3 regions of the Azospira sp. APE16 genome follow, and region 1 is predicted to be linked to each of the others. Evidence: predicted binding sites of a transcription regulator. Region 1 holds the regulator's gene; each other region holds the start of a gene.
The links. Region 1 encodes sigma-54, which starts transcription at its own class of promoters, with help from an activator protein. Its sites were predicted from a motif close to TGGCACGCTTNCTGCTNA; they were not measured.

Region 1 (7,175 bases):
CAGGATACCAGGCGAAAAGTGGCGGGATCATAACGGAAAACGACCCCGCCGCCTATGCCTTTCGTCCCAGTCCCGGAGAGGGAATCAGATCACTCTTCGATGTGATTCTTGATGGTGTCGCGGTGGTGATCCTGGGCCTTCTGCTTGTACTTCTGCACCTGGCGGTCCAGCTTGTCGATCAGGGTGTCCACGGCGGCATACAGGTCGGCATCCTCGGCATCCACGTGGATGTCCTTGCCGGGCACGCGCACGGTGACTTCAGCCTTCTGCTTCAGCTTTTCCACGGTGAGGATGACGTTGACGTCGATGACGCTGTCGAAGTGACGCGTAACCCGCTCCAGCTTGGCAGTGACGTAGTCGCGGATCGCCGGGGTGACTTCCAGGTGATGTCCGGTGATGTGCAGGTTCATGGCTCGCTCCTTTTTTAGATGGACTTGCGTAGGTTGGCCGGCGAAATGTTGAGCGCTTCTCTGTATTTTGCAATGGTTCGACGCGCCACAACAATGCCTTGTTGGCCAAGAATTTCGGATATTTGACTGTCCGAAAGGGGTTTTTTGGGGTCTTCGGCCGCCACCAGCTGCTTGATCAGGGCCCGGATGGCGGTGGCCGAACAGGCGCCCCCCGTATCCGTGGCCACGTGGCTGCCGAAGAAATACTTGAGTTCGAAAATGCCCCGGGGGGTGGCCATGTATTTCTGGGTGGTCACCCGGGAGACGGTGGATTCGTGCAGGCCCAGGGTTTCGGCGATTTCCCGCAGTACCAGGGGACGCATGGCCACCTCGCCGTGTTCGAAGAACTGGCGCTGGCGGTCCAGGATGGCCTGGGACACGCGCAGGATGGTGTCGAAACGCTGCTGCACGTTCTTGATCAGCCAGCGGGCCTCCTGCAGCTGGCCGGAGAGGCTGGAGCCGCGCTGCTTGGAGAGGATCTCGGCGTAGAGCCGGTTGATGCGCAGGCGCGGGTAGGCGTCCGGATTGATGCTGGCGGTCCACTGGTTGCGCACCTTCTTCACCACCACGTCCGGGGTGATGTAGCGGGCATCCAGGGGCGCGTACTGGGCGCCGGGCCGGGGGTTGAGGCTCTTTACCAGGTTGGTGACGGCGCGCAGGCGCTCGTCGTCGCAGCCCAGCAGCTTCTTCAGCTTGGTGAAGTCCCGGCCGGCCAGCAGTTCCAGGTGATGGCGCACCAGCTTCAGGGCCTGGTCCCGCACCTCGTCGGCCGGCAGGGCTTCCAGCTGCAGGGCCAGGCATTCGCCCGGAGTGCGGGCGCCGACACCGGTCGGGTCCAGGTGCTGCAGGTGGCGCAGGGCGATCTGCAGGTCGTCCAGGTCGATTTCCAGCTCTTCCGGCAGGGCTTCCTGCAGCTCCTCCAGGGGCTGGGTCAGGTAGCCGTCCTCGTCCAGCGCCTCGATCAGGAAGCTGACCAGCTGCCGGTCCCGCTCGGAGAGCTGCATCAGGCCCAGCTGCCAGTTGAGGTGGTCGCGCAGGGAGGTGTTGGCGGCCTGCACTTCCTGGAAGTCGGAATCCTCGTCCTCGTCGCGGGAGGCGGAAGGGTAGCTGCCTTCGGCAAACCAGTCCTCGCCTTCGCCCAGGCTGTCCCGGGGCTCTTCCCGCACTTCCTCGGGACCGTGGCTGTCGGCCCCCTCGCTGGACTCGCCGCCATCCCCCGGGCTCTCAGCAGCGGCCTCGGCCGTGCTGCCGGCGTATTCGCCTTCGCTCCCGCTGTAGGAGGGCTCGTAGTTCTCGTCCTCGCGCTCCAGCAGGGGGTTTTCCAGCAGATACTTCTCCAACTCCTGCTCCAGCTCGAGCGTCGACAGTTGCAGCAGCCGGATGGACTGCTGCAGCTGTGGCGTCAGGGCCAGGTGCTGCGAGAGTTTGAGTTGGAGGGTTGGTTTCATGGACCCGGGGCCGAAGGGGCCGGCGGCAATGAGCGGGTTGAGGGAAAGACTCGGAGACTGGGCTCGTCAGAGACGGAAGCTCTCGCCCAGATATACTTTTCGGACGTCTTCATTATAAACGATCTCATCCGGGCGGCCAGACGCCAGCACCCGGCCCTCATTGATGATGTAGGCCCGGTCGCAGATGCCCAGGGTCTCACGCACGTTGTGGTCGGTGATGAGCACGCCGATGCTGCGGTCCTTGAGGAAACGGATGATCTTCTGGATTTCCAGCACGGCGATGGGGTCCACGCCGGCGAAGGGCTCATCCAGCAGGATGAAACGGGGAGAGGTAGCCAGGGCCCGGGCGATTTCCACCCGGCGGCGCTCGCCACCGGACAGGGCGGCGGCATTGGAAGCGCGGATGTGGCCGATGTGCAGCTCTTCCAGCAGTTCCTCCAGGCGCAGGTCGATCTCGTGCTTGGGCAGCTTCTGCAGTTCCAGCACGGCACGGATGTTCTCCTCCACGTTGAGCTTGCGGAAGACGGAGGCCTCCTGGGGCAGGTAGGAAATGCCCAGATGGGCCCGCTTGTGGATGGGAAAGTGGGTCACTTCCTGATTCTGCAGCTGGATGGAGCCGCCGTCGGAGGGCACCAGCCCGACGATCATGTAGAAACAGGTGGTCTTGCCGGCACCGTTGGGGCCCAGCAGGCCCACCACCTCACCGCTGCCCACCTCGAAGGACACGTCATGCACCACGGTGCGGGACTTGTAGCGCTTTTTCAGGTTGTTGGCGGAAAGCTTGGCGATGAGGTCGGGGTTCTGCTCGGACATGGGCTATCGGATTCTATGAATGCGGGGGCGTAAAGGCATTGTGCCAGAGGTGTCGCCCGGGGGTTCTACCAGTCGCTGCCGGACTCGTCGTCCCAGCCGCCCTGCAGCACCTGGCGGACGGTGGCGGCGGCAAAGCCGCGGCTGAGGAGAAAGCGGGTCTGTTTGGCCCGCTCGGCCAGATCGGCGGGCAGGGCGGCGAATTTCTTCTGCCACACCTGGCGCGCCCGTTCCAGCTCGCTGCCGCCCTGGGCCAGGGCCGCGGCGACGGTTTCCTCGGCCACGCCCTTCTGCCGCAGTTCCTGAGCCAGCCGGGCATCGCCGTAGCGGCGGGCGCGGATGGCGACCCTTTCACTGGCATAGCGGGCATCGGAAAGCTGGCGGCGGGCCGCCAGGTCGTCCAGCAGGGTCTGCAGCTCAGCCTCGGATTCTGCGTGGGGCGCCAGCTTGCGGGCCAGTTCGGCCCGGCTGTACTCCCGCCGCGCCAGCAGCCCCAGGGCCCGCTGGCGCAGGCTCGGGGTCATTCCCCGGCAGCGGCCGCCGGGGCGGGGTTGGCCACGCCCAGGGCTTCCCGGATCTTGCCTTCGATTTCCTGGGCAATGGCCGGGTTGGCCTTGAGGAATTCCCGGGAGTTGTCCTTGCCCTGGCCGATTTTCTCGCCCTTGTAGGAGTACCAGGCGCCGGACTTCTCGATCAGCTTGTTGGCCACCCCCAGTTCGATGATCTCGCCCTCGCGGGAGATGCCTTCGCCGTAGAGGATGTCGAACAGGGCTTCGCGGAAGGGCGGGGAGACCTTGTTCTTCACCACCTTGACGCGGGTTTCGTTGCCGATCACCTCGTCACCCTTCTTGATGCCGCCGATACGGCGGATATCCAGGCGCACGGAGGCGTAGAACTTGAGCGCGTTGCCGCCGGTGGTGGTTTCCGGGGAACCGAACATCACCCCGATCTTCATGCGGATCTGGTTGATGAAGATGACCAGGGTGTTGGTCTTCTTGATGTTGGCGGTGAGCTTGCGCAGGGCCTGGCTCATCAGGCGGGCGTGCAGGCCCATCATGGAATCGCCCATCTCGCCTTCGATTTCGGCCTTGGGGGTGAGGGCGGCGACAGAGTCCACCACGATCACGTCCACACCGCCGGAACGCACCAGCATGTCGGCGATTTCCAGGGCCTGTTCGCCGTTGTCCGGCTGGGAGATGAGCAGCTCGCCGATGTTCACGCCCAGCTTCTGGGCGTACTGGGGATCGAGGGCGTGTTCCGCGTCGATGAAGGCGGCGGTGCCGCCCAGCTTCTGCATCTCGGCGACGACCTGCAGGGTCAGGGTGGTCTTGCCGGAAGATTCCGGACCGTATATTTCCACCACCCGGCCCCGGGGCAGGCCGCCCACGCCGAGGGCCACGTCCAGGCCCAGGGAGCCGGTGGACACCACGTCCACGCCCTTGTCCACTTCGGTCTCGCCCATCTTCATGATGGCGCCCTTGCCGAACTGCTTTTCGATCTGCGCCAGTGCGGCGGTTAGTGCTTTGGCCTTGTTGTCGTCCATGACTGAATTCCCCAAAATCAAGCGGCTGATTATGGCACAAACCCTCCGGCCTACGCCAAGTTACCCGGACTACGTGTTATCCCCAGCATCAAAGGCCTTGGAACACCGCGGCAAAGCAGGGAAAATGGCGCAAATTATGCTAAAGCGATTATTGGCGCCCCCGGCCGCCGCTCCTCTCCCCGCTGCCCGCCTGCCCCTACTCCCGGGGCTGCTGCTGGTGTTTGCCGCCTATCTGGCGGTGGCCCAGCTGACCATGGCCATCGGCACTGCCGGCCACGGCCTCTTCGTACCCTTCTGGCCCCCCGCCGGCATTGCCCTGGCCGCCCTCGTCCTAGGCGGCGGCCGGCTGTGGCCGGCAGTGCTGCTGGCCACCCTGGGCAGCGCCCTCATCAGCGGCTTTGCTCCCCTCACCGGCCTGCTCATGGGCGCCGGCAACGCCCTTGGCGCCTGGGCCGGCTACCGTCTGCTGCGGGGTCCCCTGCAGTTCGATCCACGCTTGGGCCGCCCCCAGGACGTGCTGCACCTGTGTTTCAGCGCCCCCGTGCTGGGCGGCGCCATCAGCGCCAGCCTGGGCGTCGGTGCCCTGAGCCTGGGCGGCAGCCTGGAGCCGGCCCAGCTGCTGCCCGCCTGGCGCGGCTGGTGGGTGGGCGACCTGGCCGGCACCCAGCTGCTGGCCCCCCTGCTACTGGCCTGGCTGCAGCCCCGGGAAGGCCTGGACCAGGGCCGCTGGCGCCATCTGGCGGTGGCGGCGGTGGTCGCCGCCGCCCTCAGCAGCCTGTGGTTCTTCTCCGAACGGCCCCCCGAATCCTTCGCCTACGCCGGCCTGCTGCTCCTGCTGACCCTGATCTGGATCGCCTTCAGCTGCGAGTTGCGCCTGGTGACCCTGGCCCTGGCCACCACGGCCCTGACGACCGCCGTCTTCGCCGCCCTGGGCACCGGCCCCTTCGCCAATATCGAGCCCCAGCTGGTGCAGGTGAAGCTGCAGGTGCTGATCGCCTCCCTCACCGCCGTGACCCTGGCCCTGGCCGCCGCCAACCGGCAGCGCCGCAGCGCCGAGGAGGACCGCAACCGGGCGGAGGAGCGCCTGGAACAGGTGCTGGACTCCCTCGACGACGTCATCTGGACCCTGGAGGCGGAGGAACGGCGTTTCTCCTTCGTCAGCGGCGCCACCCAGCGCCTCAGCGGTCATTCCGCCGCCGAGCTGTATGCGAACGCCATGCGCTGGGCCGACGACCTGCATCCGGCGGACCGGGAAGCCACCCTGGCCGCCTTCGAACGGCAGTTCGCGGGGGAAGCCGCCGACCAGGAATTCCGCATCATCCGCGACGGCGAGGTGCGCTGGCTGCGGGTCCGCAGCCATCCGGTGGTGGTGGCGGAGCGGGTGGTGCGCATCCACGGCATCACCCAGGACGTCACCTCCCTGCACCGGGCCATGGACCGCCTTGCCGCCAGCGAGGAGCGCCTGCGCCGCGCCCTGGGTGCCTCGGAGGTGGGGGTGTGGGACTGGGCGGTGGACAGCGGCAACCTGCAGTTCGTCCTGGCCGTGGCCGATGGCAACGGCTACCGTCTGGCCGAGCGCAGCGTCGGCCTGGCCGAATGGGAGGCCAGCCTGCACCCGGAGGACCGGGCCCGGGCCATGCAGGCCCTGCTGGACTGCCGCGATGGACGCAGCCCCCGCTTCCGCTGCGAGTACCGCACCCACACCCGGCACGGCCACTGGCGCTGGTTCCGCGGCGAGGGCCAGGTGGTGGACAGCGCCGACGGCCAGGCCCGGCACCTGGCCGGCACCTTCCGCGATATCCACGAGCGCAAGCAGGTGGAGGCGGAACTGGAGAAGCTCTCCATGGCGGTGGAACAGAATCCCTCGGTGGTCTTCATCACCGACGCCCAGGGCCGCTTCGAATACTGCAACCAGGCCTTCTCGGAAGTCACCGGCTACGCCCTGGAAGACATCCTGGAACAGACGCCGCGGCTGCTCAAGTCCGGGCTCAACGAGGTCGGCACCTATGCCGACCTGTGGCGCACCATCAACGCCGGCAAGACCTGGCGCGGACGCCTGCTCAACAGGCGGCGGGACGGCAGCATCTACGTCTGCCTGCAGGCCATCGCCCCCATCCGCGACGCCAACGGCCGCATCACCCACTTCGTCAGCATCAGCCAGGACCTCTCCGAACTGCAGGAATCGCCGGACCTGTGGCCGCCCCGGCGGCGCAGCTGAAGGGCGCCGGCCAACGCAAAAGGCCGCCCACGGGCGGCCTTTTGACTGGCAGGGCTGCAGCGGCTCAGGCGGCGTCGCCCATCTGGGACTGCAGGTAGTTTTCCAGGCCCACCAGTTCGATCAGTTTCAGCTGCTGTTCCAGCCAGTGGGTGTGGTCCTCTTCCGTGTCGTCCAGCATCTTCAGCAGCATGTCCCGGGTCACGTAGTCCTTGTGGGCCTCGCAGCGGGCCATGGCGGCACGCAGTTCCTTGACCACGGAGATTTCCACGGCCAGGTCGCTCTTCAGCATCTCCGGCACGGTCTTGCCGATCTTCATGGACTTGGCCGGGGTCATGCCCGGAGTGCCTTCCAGGAACAGGATGCGCTTGATGAGCCAGTCGGCATGCTCGGTTTCGTCCTGCATCTCGTGCCAGATGCGCTCGTTGAGCTTCTTCAGGCCCCAGTTCTCGTACATGCGGGCGTGGATGAAGTACTGGTCCCGGGCCATCAGTTCGCCGGCCAGGAGTTCGTTCAGCAGCTTGATGACTTCAGTGTTGCCTTTCATGGCGCGCTCCGCGGAAAAAGGGGGAATGGGCTGATGGTAATCCAGGCCTGGGGCTTAGGCCAGCACCGGCGCCTGCAGCCGCTGCCGCAGCACGGCCAGGGCATGGGCCACGGTCTGGGCCCGCACCGCCTCCCGGTCGCCGGCGAAATGGCAGGTTTCCAGC
Region 2 (7,175 bases), 430 kb from region 1:
CGGCGTCGGTCTGGGAGGCCAGGCGGGACAGCTTGAGGGAGTCGCCGGTGAGGTCGGCGTGCTGGTACACGTCGGCCCGCTGGTAGTGGTGGCAGAGCAGGACGGCCTTCTTGCCCAGCTTGGCCCGGGCAGCGCGGATGCGCTCCTGGCAGTCGGCGTCGGCCATCTGGTTGAAACGGTCGAATTGAATGGTGGCTTGCATTTGCTAGTATGTTCCCGTACGGAATGGGAGCCCGGGGGCGAGGAGCAATGTTGGGAAAGCGGAAATTCTATCATCGCTGGGGCCGGCCCCTTTCGCTGCTTTGCTTGCTGCTGGCGGGGGGCGCTGCACCGGTGTTCGGCGAGGAAGCGTTGCCGGAGCCGGAGGAGTTACTGCTGGCGCCGCCGCCCCGCACCGTCCAGGACGTAACCCGCCTGCTGGCCCAGTACAAGCCGGACCCCAAGGCGGCGGCCGAAGCCGTCGCCGCAGCCGAAAAGCCGGTACCCGATACCTCGGACCGCAATGTGCTGTTCGAGTTTTATCTGGAACGGGCCCGGGCTGCCGGCCGCATCGGCCGGGTCCGGCAGCAGATCGCCGACCTGGGCCAGGCCCGGCTCCTGGGCGAAGCCGGTTCGGCCCGCTATTCCCGCGCCCTGCGGGAACTGGCCTCCGCCGAAACCTCCGGCGGCAACCTGCTGGCGGCAGTGCGTTACGCCGAGGAGGCCATCCGCGCCACTCCGGCCAATTCCCAGGGCCAGCTGACGGGGACCAACCAGCTGGCTGCCTACCAATACACCCTGATCGGCGACTTCGACAACGCCCGGGCCCGGCTGCGGGACCTGGAGGCCATCCTGACCCGCATGAAGCAGAGCCGCAACTGGGACAACTTCGGCCATTCCTGGGTGGCCAACTACGAGCGGGCCCGGGGCGAACTGTTCCGCGTCGAAGGTCGCTTCATCGAAGCCGAAGCAGCCTACCGCCGCGCCCTGCGGGAGAATGACGCCTACCTGGCGCTGCTGCCCCGGCTGCAGGAGCGGAACATCGACGGCGGCAGCGTGGATGGCAGCCGCCGTTTCACCGAGGTGCTGGAACGGAGTCTGGCGGCCACCCTGCTGGCCCAGGGCAAGACGGCGGAGGCCGAGATCTATGCCCGCCAGGCCATCCGCCACTCCCTGGAGCGGGGCGGCCGGGATTCGACCGATGTGGGCCAGGGCCTGCGCATTCTGGCCTCCATCCTGGCCGAGGAGGGGCGCCTGGAGGAGTCCTCCCTGCTGGCCCGGGCGGCCCTGGACACTTTCCTCGAGGCCGGCGCCGTGCCCGAATCCCGCCTGCTTTCGGATGCCCGCCGTGCCCTGGCGGCGGCGCTGGTGGCCCAGCGCCGTTACGGCGAGGCCCTCCAGGTATTCGAGGAACTGCGGGCCGGCATCGCCGCTTCCCCCGAGCTGCTGGCCAAGACCGGTGCTGCCGACCTGGATTGGGTGCTGGCCCTGCTGCGTACCGGCAATGTGACGCGGGCCGAGCAGATGGCCCGGGCCATGTACGACTGGGCCCGCCAGCGCTACGGCGAGGGCAGCGCCCGCAGCGCCGAAGTACGGGGCTTCCTGGCCATGACCCTGGGTGCCGCCGGCCGCCCCGAGGAGGCCTTTCAGGCCTTTGCCCAGGCTGTGCCGATCCTGCTGGACCAGGCCCGCAACGATGCCGAGGCTGAAACTGGCAGCCGCAAACGCCAGCAGCGCCTGCTGCTGATCCTGGAAAGCTACCTGCAGCTGCTGGGTCGCCTGGACGCCTCCAGCCCGGTCCTGCCCAAGGGCTTCGATGTGGTGGCCGAGTCCTTCCGCCTGGCCGACATTGCCCGTTCCAGTGGCGTGCAGCGGGCCCTTACCGCCAGTGCCGCCCGGGCCCGCATCGACGATCCGGCCCTGGCCGAGCTGGCGCGCAAGGAACAGGACGCCCAGCGCCGCATCAATTCCCTCAACACCCTGCTGACCCAGCTGCTGTCGGCTGCCGCGGACCAGCAGCTGCCCCAGGTGCAGCAGAAGATCCGCAGCGATGTGGATGCCCTGCGCCAGCAACGTGAGGTCTATCGCAAGGACATCGCCCGCCGTTTCCCCGATTACGCCCAGCTGGTGGATCCCCGGCCGGTGACCCTGGAGGAGGCCCGGCGCCGGCTGCACCCGGGGGAGGTGCTGGTGGCCTGGTACTTCGGCGAGGAGGGCGGCCAGGTATGGGCGGTGCCGGCCCAGGGTCAGGCCCGCTCGGCCCCCGTAGCCCTGTCCCGGGCCCGGCTGGCGGCGGCCGTGGCCGGCCTGCGTCGCGCCCTGGATCCGGGGGTGACCAGCATCGAGGAAATCCCCCCCTTCGACGTGGCCGCCGCCCACGATCTCTACGTGCAACTGCTGCAGCCCGTGCTGCCGGCCTGGCAGGGCGCCCGAATCCTGCTGGCGGTGCCACACGCCGAGCTGGGCCAGCTGCCCCTGTCCGTCCTGGTGACGGAAGCGGTACCGGCGCCGGGGCGCAGCCCGCTGCCTTTCGCCGCCTATAAGGAGGTGCCCTGGCTGGCCCGCAGCGTCGCCATCGCCCAGCTGCCCTCGGTGACGGCCCTGGGCAGCCTGCGGGCCCTCAAGCCGGGGGACGCCGGGCGTCGTCCCTTCATCGGTTTCGGCGATCCCCTGTTCAGCGAGGAGCAGGCCCGGCTGGCGGCGCTGCCCCCCAAGGGCATGGCCACCCGGGGGGCGCCCCTGCACCTGCGCAGCGTGCCCCGCACCGGCGGCGTCGATTCGGCCGAGCTGGCCCTGCTGCCGCGCCTGCCCGACACGGGCAGCGAAATCCGGGAAATCGCCCGGGTCCTGGGGGCCGAACGGGATGACGACATCTACCTGCAGACCCGGGCCAGCGAACGCTCCGTCCTGGAGACGGACCTGAGCAACCGGCGGGTGGTGATGTTCGCCACCCACGGCCTGGTGCCCGGGGACCTGGATGGCCTGACCCAGCCGGCCCTGGCCCTCACGGCGCCCCAGCTCAGCGGCGGCAAGGGCGACGGCCTGCTGACCCTGGACGAGATTCTCGGCCTGAAGCTGAATGCGGATTGGGTGGTACTCTCCGCCTGCAATACGGCAGCGGGGGAGGGCAGTGGCGCCGAAGCCGTGTCAGGCCTGGGGCGGGCCTTTTTCTACGCCGGCGCCCGGGCCCTGCTGGTTTCCAACTGGCCGGTGGAAACCGTGGCGGCTCGTCTCATCATGACGGACCTGTTCCGCCGCCAGGTGCAGACGCCGGGGCTGGCCAAGGCCGAGGCCCTGCGCCAGTCCATGCTGGCCCTGCTGTCCGGGCCGGGCAGCGTGGATGCGAAAACGGGCAAGGCTGCGTTCAGCTATGCCCATCCCCTGTTTTGGGCCCCCTTCGTGGTGGTGGGCGATTGAGAGGAGAGCGACGATGCAGCGAGTGACGATTTTTTTTGCGACGATGGCCTTGCTCGGCCTGCTCAGCGGCCCGGCCGCGGCAGTGACCCTGATCAAGGACGAGGAAGCCCGCCTGCCGGCAGCGGCGGGGGCGCTGGTCACCCGCGGCATCACCCGGGGCCCGGGGGTGAAGATGCTTTCCCCCGACCCGGCCGCTGGTGCGGTCAAATCCCCCTTCAACCTGAAGGTCAGTTTCGAACCCCGTGGTGGTGCCCGGATCGATCCGGCCAGCGTCTCCGTCACCTATCTGAAGGCGACCCCGGTGGACCTGCTGCCCCGGGTCAAGGCCGGTCTGAGTGCGGGCGGTATCGAGCTGGCGGGCGCTGAAGTGCCGCCGGGGGAGCACCAGATCCGCGTCACCGTGCAGGACAGCGAGGGGCGTCAGTCCTCCACCGTGCTGCAGCTCAATGTGGTGAAGTGATCCCATGAAGTGCCCCTACTGCACCTCCGACATTTCCCGGGAAGCCCTGGTGTGTCCCGTTTGCCGCCGCGACCTCTACCTGTTCAAGCCGCTCCTGGCCCGCATTGCGGACCTGGAGGCCAAGTTGCAGGAGAGCCGCGAGGCGGTACCGGAACTGTCGGCCCTGCAGGAGCGGATTCGCCTGCTGGAAGCCGGCAGCCCGACCGGGACCATGCCCGGCGCGGCGACCGGCGGTTCCGGCTGCGGGCGGGGCAGCTGGCTGCTGTACTGGGGGCTGCCCCTGCTGTTGTTGCTGCTGGCCCACGGCCTCATCGTGCTGGCCTTCGATCTCGACACGCTATATCTGCGCATCGTTTCCCTGCTCATTCCCCTGCCCTTCGGTTTTCTGTTGCTGCAACGGGGGCCGCGGTCCCTCTGGCATGCCGGCGCTGCCGCCTTTGCCATGGCGGCCCTGGCGGTGCTCGGCATGAGTGGTCTGGTGGCCTACGTGGATGGGGTGCCCTGGCTGCCCCAGGGGCCGGTGGAGTGGCGTGAATTCGCCGAGTACGCCGCCAGCATCGGCTTCAGCTACCTCACCGGCATGCTGCTGGGGCGCCTGCTGGCCCGCCGTGTCTCCGCGCTGCCGGCGGACATGGCGGCGGAGTCGGCGGCAGGGCAGGGGGGCTGGAAGATGGCCCTGGCGCGGCGCCTGGTGAGCGGCCCGCCCAGCATGGAAAAGCTGCAGAAGGCGGTATCCCGCATCAACGAGGTTTCCAGCTCCCTGGTGGCCATCGGCACCACGGTGCTGTCCATCTACACCGGGCTGAAGGACCTGCTCGGCTGATCCTCAGCCCTGCTGCCAGGGCAGGCCGGCATGGCGCCAGCCGCCCACCTTGTTGCGCTGGCCATTGGCGTCCTTGTCGCCCTCGAAGCCTTCGAGGACGTTGTATACCTCGGTGTAACCGGCCTGCACCGCCGTTTCGGCGGCCTTGTGGGAGCGGGCGCCGCTGCGGCAGATGAACATCACCAGGGCCTCCTTATCCACCTGATGCACCAGTTGGGCGGCGAAGTGGGGATTGGGCTGGTTGCCGGGATACTGCATCCATTCGATTTCCACGGCACCGGGAATGCGGCCGACCCAGTCCCACTCGGCGTGGGTGCGTACATCCACCAGCTTGGCTCCCGGCGCTGACTGCAGCAGTTCGTAGGCCTCCCGGGGCGTCAGGGCGCCGCCATAGGGCAGGCCCAGTTGCCGGGCCCGTTCCTGGGCCAGGGTCAGAATGTCGGAAATCTTGCCCATGGCGCTTGTCCTTCTGCTGGTTGATGGGAAAAGTATAAGTCAGATGCCGCTGCCGGCGGAGCCGTCCAGGTTTCCTGGCGCCGGAGTTGCCGCGAGGGGGACGAGCGGCTTTGGGGCGCCGATATACACTAACGCACCAGAATGGTGCGTTAGCCTGTAAAATGCACCGTTTGCGTGCGTCAAAAAAGTCCCGGTCGGGAAGTTTGCTTATGGCACAATGGCCTACTCGGCGCGAAGTGCTGGCATGGAACCTGCTATGAAAGTCGCGCACCGAATTATTTGATTTTGCCGGTCCGGCCGGTACCTGTTCAGTTAGGAGACTTAGCGTATGGCTACCCCCCAAGACATCATGAAGATGGTCAAGGAAAACGACGTCAAGTTCGTCGATTTCCGTTTCACCGACACCCGCGGTAAAGAGCAACACGTGGGCGTGCCCGTAAGCGCCTTCGACGAAGACAAGTTCGAATCCGGCCACGCTTTCGACGGTTCCTCCATCGCTGGCTGGAAGGGTATCCAGGCCTCCGACATGCTGCTGATGCCGGACCCCAACACCGCCTACATCGACCCCTTCTTCGACGAAACCACCCTGATCCTGACCTGTGACGTGGTGGAACCGGCCGACGGCAAGGGCTACGACCGCGACCCCCGCTCCATCGCCAAGCGCGCTGAAGCCTACCTGAAGTCCTCCGGCATCGGCGACACCGCCTTCTTCGGTCCGGAACCCGAATTCTTCATCTTCGACTCCGTGGAGTGGAAGACCGACATGTCCGGCACCTACGTGAAGATCTTCTCCGAAGAGGCTGCCTGGTCCACCGCCGAGAAGTTCGATGGCGGCAACGCCGGCCACCGTCCCATGGTCAAGGGCGGCTACTTCCCCGTGCCCCCCGTTGATTCCTTCAACGACATGCGCGCCCAGATGTGCCTGCTGCTGGAAGCCTGCGGCGTGCCCGTCGAAGTGCACCACCACGAAGTCGCCACCGCCGGCCAGAACGAAATCGGCACCGTCTTCAACACCCTGGTGCGTCGCGCCGACCAGACCCAGATTCTGAAGTACATCGTGCACAACGTGGCTCACCAGTACGGCAAGACCGCCACCTTCATGCCCAAGCCCATCGTTGGCGACAACGGTTCCGGCATGCACGTGCACCAGTCCATCTGGAAGGATGGCCAGAACCTGTTCGCCGGCAACGGCTACGCCGGCCTGTCCGAAACCGCCCTGTACTACATCGGCGGTATCATCAAGCACGCCAAGGCCCTGAACGCCATCACCAACCCCGGTACCAATTCCTACAAGCGTCTGGTGCCCCACTACGAAGCTCCGGTGAAGCTGGCCTACTCCGCCAAGAACCGTTCCGCTTCCATCCGCGTGCCCTTCGTGCAATCCACCAAGGCCCGCCGTATCGAAACCCGCTTCCCCGATCCCATCGCCAACCCCTACCTGTGCTTCGCTGCACTGCTGATGGCTGGCCTGGACGGCATCCAGAACAAGATTCACCCCGGCGACGCTGCCGACAAGAATCTGTACGACCTGCCGCCCGAAGAAGATGCCAAGATCCCGACCGTTTGCGCCAGCCTGGACGAAGCCCTGGCCAACCTGGACAAGGACCGCGAGTTCCTGACCCGCGGCGGCGTCTTCTCCAACGACTGGATCGATTCCTTCATCGACCTGAAGATGGAAGAAGTGAACAAGCTGCGCATGACCACCCACCCGGTGGAATTCGACCTGTACTACAGCTGCTAAGCGGCTGCAGTACCGAGAAAGGGGACGGCCGCGGCCGTCCCTTTTTTTTGCTCCCGAGGCCGCCGAGCGTGGCCTCCGACGCCGTGTCCGGGCTTGCCCGGAGCAATGGCAAAGGCATTTGTAAAAGCCCTATCGATCCAATACACTTGCCCCGAACTCAAGGAGCGGCAATGAATACCAAGCTTTCCCGTGCCTCCCTGCTGGCCAGCCTGCTGGCCCTGGGGTTTGTCGGCCCGGTCCGGGCCGACATCTTCAAATGTACCGACGACGCTGGTCACATCACCTATGCCAATGCCCCC
Region 3 (7,175 bases), 1.2 Mb from region 1:
CGTGATGGAGAATCTGTCCGATCCCTCCAAGTTGGGGGCCGGTATCGCCGTCGCCTTCGTGGCCACCATTTACGGCGTCGGCATGGCCAACCTGGTGCTGATTCCCATGTCCACCAAACTGAAGGCTCATATCGCCCGCCTGGTGACCCTGCGGGAAATGCTGGTGGATGGCCTGGTCGGCATCGCCAACGGCGACAACCCGCGCATCATCGAGAGCCGCCTCCAGGGTTACGTGAGCTGATCCCATGGGGCGCCGCAATAAAAAGCACGCGGACGAGCATGAGAATCTGGAGCGCTGGCTCGTTTCCTACGCCGACTTCATTACCCTGCTGTTTGCCTTCTTCGTGGTGATGTACGCCATTTCGTCGGTGAACGAGGGCAAGTACCGGGTGCTATCGGATTCCCTGATCACTGCCTTCAAGAATCCCTCCATCGTCGATGGAGGCGCCATCACGGTCGTGCCCAAGCGGACGCCGGACAGTGTGGTCAAGCAGATCGTGGTGAAGGAGGATCCCAAGGTCGTCGAGGCCAAACAGCAGCAACGGGACAAGATGCGCAATGTGGCCAAGGACATTTTTGCCGTCCTGGCGCCCCTGGTGCAGCAGGGCAAGGTCAGGGTGCTGGAAACGGCCCGTGGCGTCACTATCGAAATCAACGACAGCATTCTCTTCGCCCCAGGTCAGGCCCAGCTGGAACAGACCTCCATCCGGGCCATGCGGGCGGTCGGTGAGGTACTGGCGCCGACCGATTTCCCCATCACCATCGAAGGACATACCGACAACATCCCCATCCGCACCGCCCAATTCCCGTCTAACTGGGAGTTGTCAGCGGTGCGGGCCACCACGGTGCTGCGGTTGTTTGTCGATGCCGGAGTCGCTCCTACCCATCTGACAGCCATCGGTTACGGCGAAACCCGGCCGGTCGAGATGAATGAGACGGTGGAAGGGCGGGCCCGGAACCGGCGGGTCAGCATCCTGATTGATTCCATGCTGCCGGAAAAACCTGCCGTAGTCGCTCCGACTCCTCAGGCGCCCATGGCGCCGCCGGCCACGCCCGTTGGCGCTGTTCCCTCCGCGGCAACGGGTGTGGCTGTACCTGCCAGATAGGCGCGGTTCAGGAAAAAAAGGATATGGATGGTCCGGGGCCGCTAGGGGCGCCCGGAAGCGGAAAATCAGGCAGCGTCAATGATACGCCGGCCGCTAAGTTGGGTTGGCTGGCCATCAGGACCGTAGAGATTGTTCTGGGTGGTGACAGATGTGGATAGCAGGGCGCTCAAGGCTTGCTGGTTGTGCTGCATGCGCATGGCGATCAATTGGCCGTTAAGAAGATTGAGTTCCTTGGCCTCGCCAACGGTCTTCTTCAGAATTCCCCACTGTTGCTGAACTGCCTGATCCCCGGGGTGGAGGGCTATCCAGGCTTCCACACCTATCTTGTCCGGGCCCAGTCCGTTGTGGCTCAGGAACCGGTTGCGCTTTTCCCCGGCGACATTCAACTCGCCAATCAGCCCGATCTTGGTCTTGCTCAATGCCTCAACGGCGGCAGTGTCACCAACTTTCAGAGCATTTTGCTCTTCCAGGAGAAAGGTGACAAACCCTGCCATCAGGGTATTTTCATTTTTCAGCAGTGCATCTAGCGAGAGTGTGGAGGCATTCATCAGCGATGGACGACATCAGGATTGGGGCTGCTTTCCAAGCAATTCCTGTGCCGAGCTGATCAGCCGGTCTGCTATAGCTTCCGCATTGATGCTGAAGCGCCCCTGGGCAATGGCATCCTTGATGGCGGCGACCCGGGCGCTGTCCACCGGGCTGCCTTCCTGACTTTCCATGGACTGCAGACGACCGCTCAGGCTCAACTGTACTTCTTCCGTGCTGGAAGATGCGGGGCTGTTCTGCGCCTTTGCTGTCCGCTTTGTGTTGTCCAGGCCGGCATTGCCAACCGGGAGCAGGGAAGAATCGATTTTCACGGCGAACCCTTTCAGGTCTTCATCTTACTGAAGATAACGGCGGTAGCCCGTCAAACTTGAGGGTCGAATCCGCAGAAATATTGTACCAATTCAGGGTCTCATTTGCCTGTTTTCAATAGCCAATTTCAATAATGCCGCCGGAGCGGGCAACACCGCTGACCGTTTGTCCGTTGTTGAGCCGAGCTTGGGCAATCTGGCCCTCGGAGGCGTTGTTCATGGCTCTGCCTTCACTGCCGACGGAGAATCCAGGTCCTTTGGATATGACTTTCACGGTCTGGCCCTGCTGGACCACCCAGGGGGCCATCAGCATATCGGCTCGTAGGGGTTGTCCTGCACCGATACCATTGCGGACGGTTTTGCCGAGGGCCTGCTGAATGTCGGTCAGGGTGCCGTTGGGCAGATTGGCCAGGTCGCCGCTTTGGGTCACCACCTCTGAGATGGTGATGGGCTGTCCGGGAGTCAGGGCCCGGGCGGCGACCAGATAGTTGGTGGTGACGCTGATCTGGACAGGAACGTAAATGGTCCAGCCGGTTTCTCCCAGGCAGCGCACTCCGACGGAAACTCGTCCCCACATCTTGGAACCGGGGGGCAGGAATGCCTCGAGCGCTGGACAAGGGGCCAACTGGGTGCGGGTGTCCAGGGGGCTGATGGTGTACTGCACCCGGCCAGGCAAGCCCCGGGTTTGGGCTCGGAGGAACTGGTCGATGGCATTGGTGACTACGTCGCCGTTCTGTGTCGAGGCAAAGCTACCCCCCCAAAAGGCCAGTACGAACAGCAGGAGGACGGCGCGCATGGTTCTGCAAAGTCGAATTTCAGTCATGGCGCTATTGTGCATCAGTCCAACTCCCGGCGGTATATGGCTTCACCGGGCGGCAAAAGTTGCCGAACCGTGGAAGTGAATTCTGCCGGAATCCTGCCGTTCAAGTGGCTTAAAGGCTTGGCACGAAATCTGCATTGAAGTCCTTGCAAATTTTTAGGGGTGGCCGCCATGGTCAGCAAGCTGGATCAGAGCATCAATTTTCATCGTCAGGCATTGGGTTTGAGGGCCTACCGGCAGCAAGTGCTGGCGGCCAATATCGCCAATTCCGACACGCCGAATTTCAAGGCCCGCGATATTGATTTCAGCTCCGCCTTGCAGGATGCCTTGGCAGGAAAAGGCCAGTCCGATCTGCAAATGAACACGACTTCGAGCCGCCATATTGTCGGCTCCAGTTCCAGCGGCCCTGCTTCCCTGCAATATCGCACGGCATTCCAGCCGAGTGCCGATGGCAACACGGTGGACATGGATGTGGAGCGCGCCAAGTTTGCCGAAAACGCCCTGCAGTATGAAGCGAGCCTGCAGTTCATCGGAGGGCAGTTCAAAACTATGCTGACCGCGATCCAGGGTCAGACCGGCGCTTAAGGGGTAGAGCATGAGCATTTTCAACATGTTCCATGTGGCAGGCAGCGCCTTGACGGCCCAGTCGGTGCGTCTCAATGCGGTTGCCTCGAACATGGCCAACGCCGACAGTATCACCAGCGCCGACGGCACGCCCTACCGTGCCAAACAGGTGGTGTTCGAGGCGGTACCCATGGGCAACGAATCCGCCCAAGGCGTCCGCGTCAAGCAGGTGGTGGAGAGTGCTGCCCCCCCCCGGGTAATCTACGACCCGAAGAATCCTGCAGCCAATGCCGATGGCTATGTGTCCATGCCCAACGTGGATGCGGTGGAGGAGATGGTCAACATGATTTCTGCTTCCCGGTCCTACCAAAGCAATGCGGATGTGATGAATACGGCAAAGACCTTGCTTACCCGAACCTTGGCCATGGGCCAGTAAAAGTTCTTAGGAGAAGATCATGAGTACCAGTGCAACCAGCAGCACTTCCTCTGCGAGCATCTACGCGGCCCTCAACGGGACCTCCAGCAGCAGTAGCAAGTCTTCTTCCACCACCAGTTCTGATGACATCCAGAGTCAGTTCATGACCATGCTGGTGACCCAGTTGCAGAACCAGGACCCCCTGAGCCCGATGGACAGCTCCGCCATGACCAGCCAGTTGGCTCAGATCAGCACGGTGAGTGGCCTGGAAAAAGTTAACAGCACCCTGGAAACCCTGCTGACCAGCTACGACTCCACCCAGTCGATGCAGGCAGCAGCCCTGCTCGGCTCCAACGTGCTGGTACCCGGCAGCGGCCTGACCCTCTCTGAAAGCCAGGCGGTAGGGGGGTTCGAGGTGGCCAGCGCAGCGGACAGCGTGGTTCTGACCATCAAGGACTCCAACGGCAACGTGGTCAATACCGTCGATTTTGGCGCTGCCAAGGCCGGCAGCCACCTCTTTGCCTGGGATGGCACCGATGCCTCCGGCGCCAAGGTGGCCGACGGTACCTACACCGTGACTGTGACGGCAACCCAGGGCGGTTCCAGCGTCACGTCCACCGCCCTTCAGCTGGGGCAGGTATCTGCTGTGGTTCGCACCAGCGACGGCTATCAACTGGATGTCGGTACTGGCACCCTCGTCGATTACGACGATGTGCGTCAGGTTCTGTAATTAGGGGAGAGGAAAATGGCTTTCCAACAAGGTTTGAGCGGTCTGAACACGGCTTCCAAGGCGCTGGATGTGATCGGCAACAACGTGGCGAACTCCAGCACCGTGGGTTTCAAGCAGGCGAACGCCCACTTTGCCGACGTCTATGCTGCTTCCCTCGGGGTTGGCGGCGCTAGCCAGGTGGGTATTGGTACCAACCTGGCGGCCATCGTGCAGCAATTTACCCAGGGCAACATCACCACCACCAACAACACCCTGGATGTAGCCATCAACGGCAACGGCTTCTTCCGCATGAGCAGCAACGGCACCATCAGCTATAGCCGTAACGGCCAGTTCCACCTGGATAACAGCGGTTACATCGTCAATGACCAGGGGTCGAGGCTGACGGGCTATCCTGCCGGCGTGGACGGCGTCATCCGTCCCCAGACCCCCACCGAGCTGCAGCTGACCCCCGATTTGCTCAAGTTGGATCCGGTGGCTACCGGGGCTAGCGTGGGTAGTGAGTATGCCGGGGTGCAGGCGAGCGTGAACCTGAAGGCTAACTCCGAGACCACTGTCTGGAGCCCCCCCGCCGCGGCGGGTGTTCCCAGCATCAGCCCGGATACCTACAACTATTCCACTGCCCTGAGCATTTATGACTCTCTCGGTGCCGCCCATACCCTGACCCTGTACTTCGTCAAGGAAACGGCCACCGGCTCCTGGTCCATGTACGGCAACGTGGATGGTACCGCCATGCTTAATGCCGGCAACACGCTGAACATGACGACCGGGATCCCCATCCAGTTCGATACTAATGGCCAAGTGAGCAGCTTCAACGGCGATACTGCGACTCCCTTCGAAATGGCGGTGACTTTCGATATGGACGGCGTGGTGGCCGACCTTCAATCCGTGGATCCCACTGTGCCTGATAACGGTGCAAGTTCCACGCTCAGCTTCAACCTCAACCTGACCGGCACGACCCAGTACGGTGACAAGAACGCTACCAACCGCCTGCTGCAGGATGGCTATAGTTCCGGCAGCCTGTCCGGTCTGAGTATCGGCACCGACGGCGTCATCAAGGGCAACTACAGTAACGGGGAAACCCGCAATATCGGCCAGATGGTGCTCGCCAACTTCGACAACCCCAACGGCCTGCAGTCCATCGGTGGCAACCAATGGGTGGAAACTGCCACATCCGGTCAGCCGACGGTGGATGCTCCCGGATCCGGCCGTTTGGGCTTGGTGCAGTCCAATGCCCTGGAAGATTCCAACGTGGATCTTACCTCCGAGTTGGTGAACATGATCACCCAGCAACGGAATTACCAGGCTAACTCCCAGACCATCAAGACCCAGGACCAGATCATGCAGACCATCGTCAATCTGCGCTGATCCAGATTCTCCCTGACCTGACCCATTCGAGACTTCCATGGACCGCCTGATATACACAGCCATGACCGGTGCCAAGCACGCTTTCCTGCGACAGGCAGGCGTGGCTCACAATCTGGCGAATGCGTCCACGACGGGGTATCGCTCCCAGGAGCACCAGTTCCGGGCCGTGCAGCTGCAGGGTGAGGGCTTCCCCACCCGGGCTTTCACGGTGGATGCCTCGGTCAAGGATGTGATGGATCAGGGGCCCATGATGTACACCGGCCGTTCCCTGGATGTGGCTGTTCAGGGCAAGGGCTGGATTGCCGTCCAGGGCGCCGATGGGCAGGAAGCCTATACCCGGGCCGGCAGCCTGACGGTCAATGCCAACGGCCTGCTGCAGACCCAGGAAGGCCAGAATGTGCTGGGCGAAGCCGGCCCCATCACCATTCCGCCCGACAATGGCATCACCATTGCTCCGGATGGGACCATCTCGGTCATTCCGACCTTCGGCGTGCCCAACACCACCAACGTGGTGGGGCGCATGAAGCTGGTCAATCCGGCCGAGAACCAGCTAGTGCGTGGTGGTGACGGCCTTTTCCGGCAGCAGAGCGGGCAGCCGGCCAACCTGGATGCCAATGTCCGTCTGGCGACGGAAACCCTGGAAGGCAGCAACGTCAATGTGGTGGATGCCATGGTGGACATGATTTCCGTTGCCCGTCAGTTCGAAATGCAGATGAAGATGTTGCAAACCGCAGATAGCAATGCCAAGGCCGCGGCCCAGTTGCTGACTGTGTCGTAACCGTATAAGGATAAAGCCATGATTCGTTCTCTCTGGATTGCCCGTACCGGCCTGGATGCCCAGCAGACCCAGATGGACGTTATTGCCAACAATCTGGCAAACACTTCCACCAACGGTTTCAAGAAATCCCGGGCGATCTTCGAGGATCTGCTGTACCAGACGGTGCGCCAGGCCGGGGCCCAGTCCTCCCAGCAAACCCAGATTCCGGCAGGTCTGCAGATCGGTACCGGCGCCAAGCCCGTGTCCACAGAGCGCATTTTTACCCAGGGCAACCTACAGCAGACCGGCAATTCCCTGGATGTGGCCATCAATGGCACGGGTTTTTTCCAGATTCTGATGCCGGACGGTTCCACGGCCTATACCCGGGATGGTTCCTTCCACCAGGACAATCAGGGGCAACTGGTGACGGCTAGCGGCTATCCGCTGCAGCCGAGCATCACCATTCCCCAGAACGCTACCTCCGTCACCATCGCCAAGGACGGGACGGTGAGCATTACCCAGCAGGGCACTACGGCGGCCACCCAGATCGGCTCCATCCAGCTG

Region 2: a site for sigma-54 is predicted at 5,376-5,393, ahead of glnA (glutamate--ammonia ligase). Genes of this name have one in related genera too.
Region 3: a site for sigma-54 is predicted at 2,902-2,919, ahead of flgB (flagellar basal body rod protein FlgB). Genes of this name have one in related genera too.

The regions. Positions count from the first base shown of each region.
Region 1 covers NZ_CP179682.1:174,513-181,687, reverse strand. The annotation lists gene hpf (ribosome hibernation-promoting factor, HPF/YfiA family) at 90-410, opposite strand; gene ACLSSQ_RS00905 (RNA polymerase factor sigma-54) at 425-1,897, opposite strand; gene lptB (LPS export ABC transporter ATP-binding protein) at 1,964-2,710, opposite strand; gene recX (recombination regulator RecX) at 2,776-3,231, opposite strand; gene recA (recombinase RecA) at 3,228-4,250, opposite strand; gene ACLSSQ_RS00885 (PAS domain S-box protein) at 4,387-6,468, shown strand; gene bfr (bacterioferritin) at 6,533-7,012, opposite strand; gene ACLSSQ_RS00875 (CinA family protein) at 7,067-7,175, opposite strand, start outside.
Region 2 covers NZ_CP179682.1:3,532,231-3,539,405, reverse strand. The annotation lists gene nadA (quinolinate synthase NadA) at 1-202, opposite strand, end outside; gene ACLSSQ_RS16830 (CHAT domain-containing protein) at 307-3,396, shown strand; gene ACLSSQ_RS16825 (hypothetical protein) at 3,419-3,856, shown strand; gene ACLSSQ_RS16820 (hypothetical protein) at 3,861-4,679, shown strand; gene ACLSSQ_RS16815 (rhodanese-like domain-containing protein) at 4,683-5,135, opposite strand; gene glnA (glutamate--ammonia ligase) at 5,464-6,876, shown strand; gene ACLSSQ_RS16805 (DUF4124 domain-containing protein) at 7,047-7,175, shown strand, end outside.
Region 3 covers NZ_CP179682.1:2,805,013-2,812,187, reverse strand. The annotation lists gene ACLSSQ_RS13440 (flagellar motor protein) at 1-241, shown strand, start outside; gene motD (flagellar motor protein MotD) at 246-1,106, shown strand; gene ACLSSQ_RS13430 (flagella synthesis protein FlgN) at 1,172-1,654, opposite strand; gene flgM (flagellar biosynthesis anti-sigma factor FlgM) at 1,670-1,963, opposite strand; gene flgA (flagellar basal body P-ring formation chaperone FlgA) at 2,076-2,798, opposite strand; gene flgB (flagellar basal body rod protein FlgB) at 2,952-3,365, shown strand; gene flgC (flagellar basal body rod protein FlgC) at 3,376-3,780, shown strand; gene ACLSSQ_RS13405 (flagellar hook assembly protein FlgD) at 3,800-4,489, shown strand; gene flgE (flagellar hook protein FlgE) at 4,505-5,854, shown strand; gene flgF (flagellar basal-body rod protein FlgF) at 5,892-6,632, shown strand; gene flgG (flagellar basal-body rod protein FlgG) at 6,651-7,175, shown strand, end outside.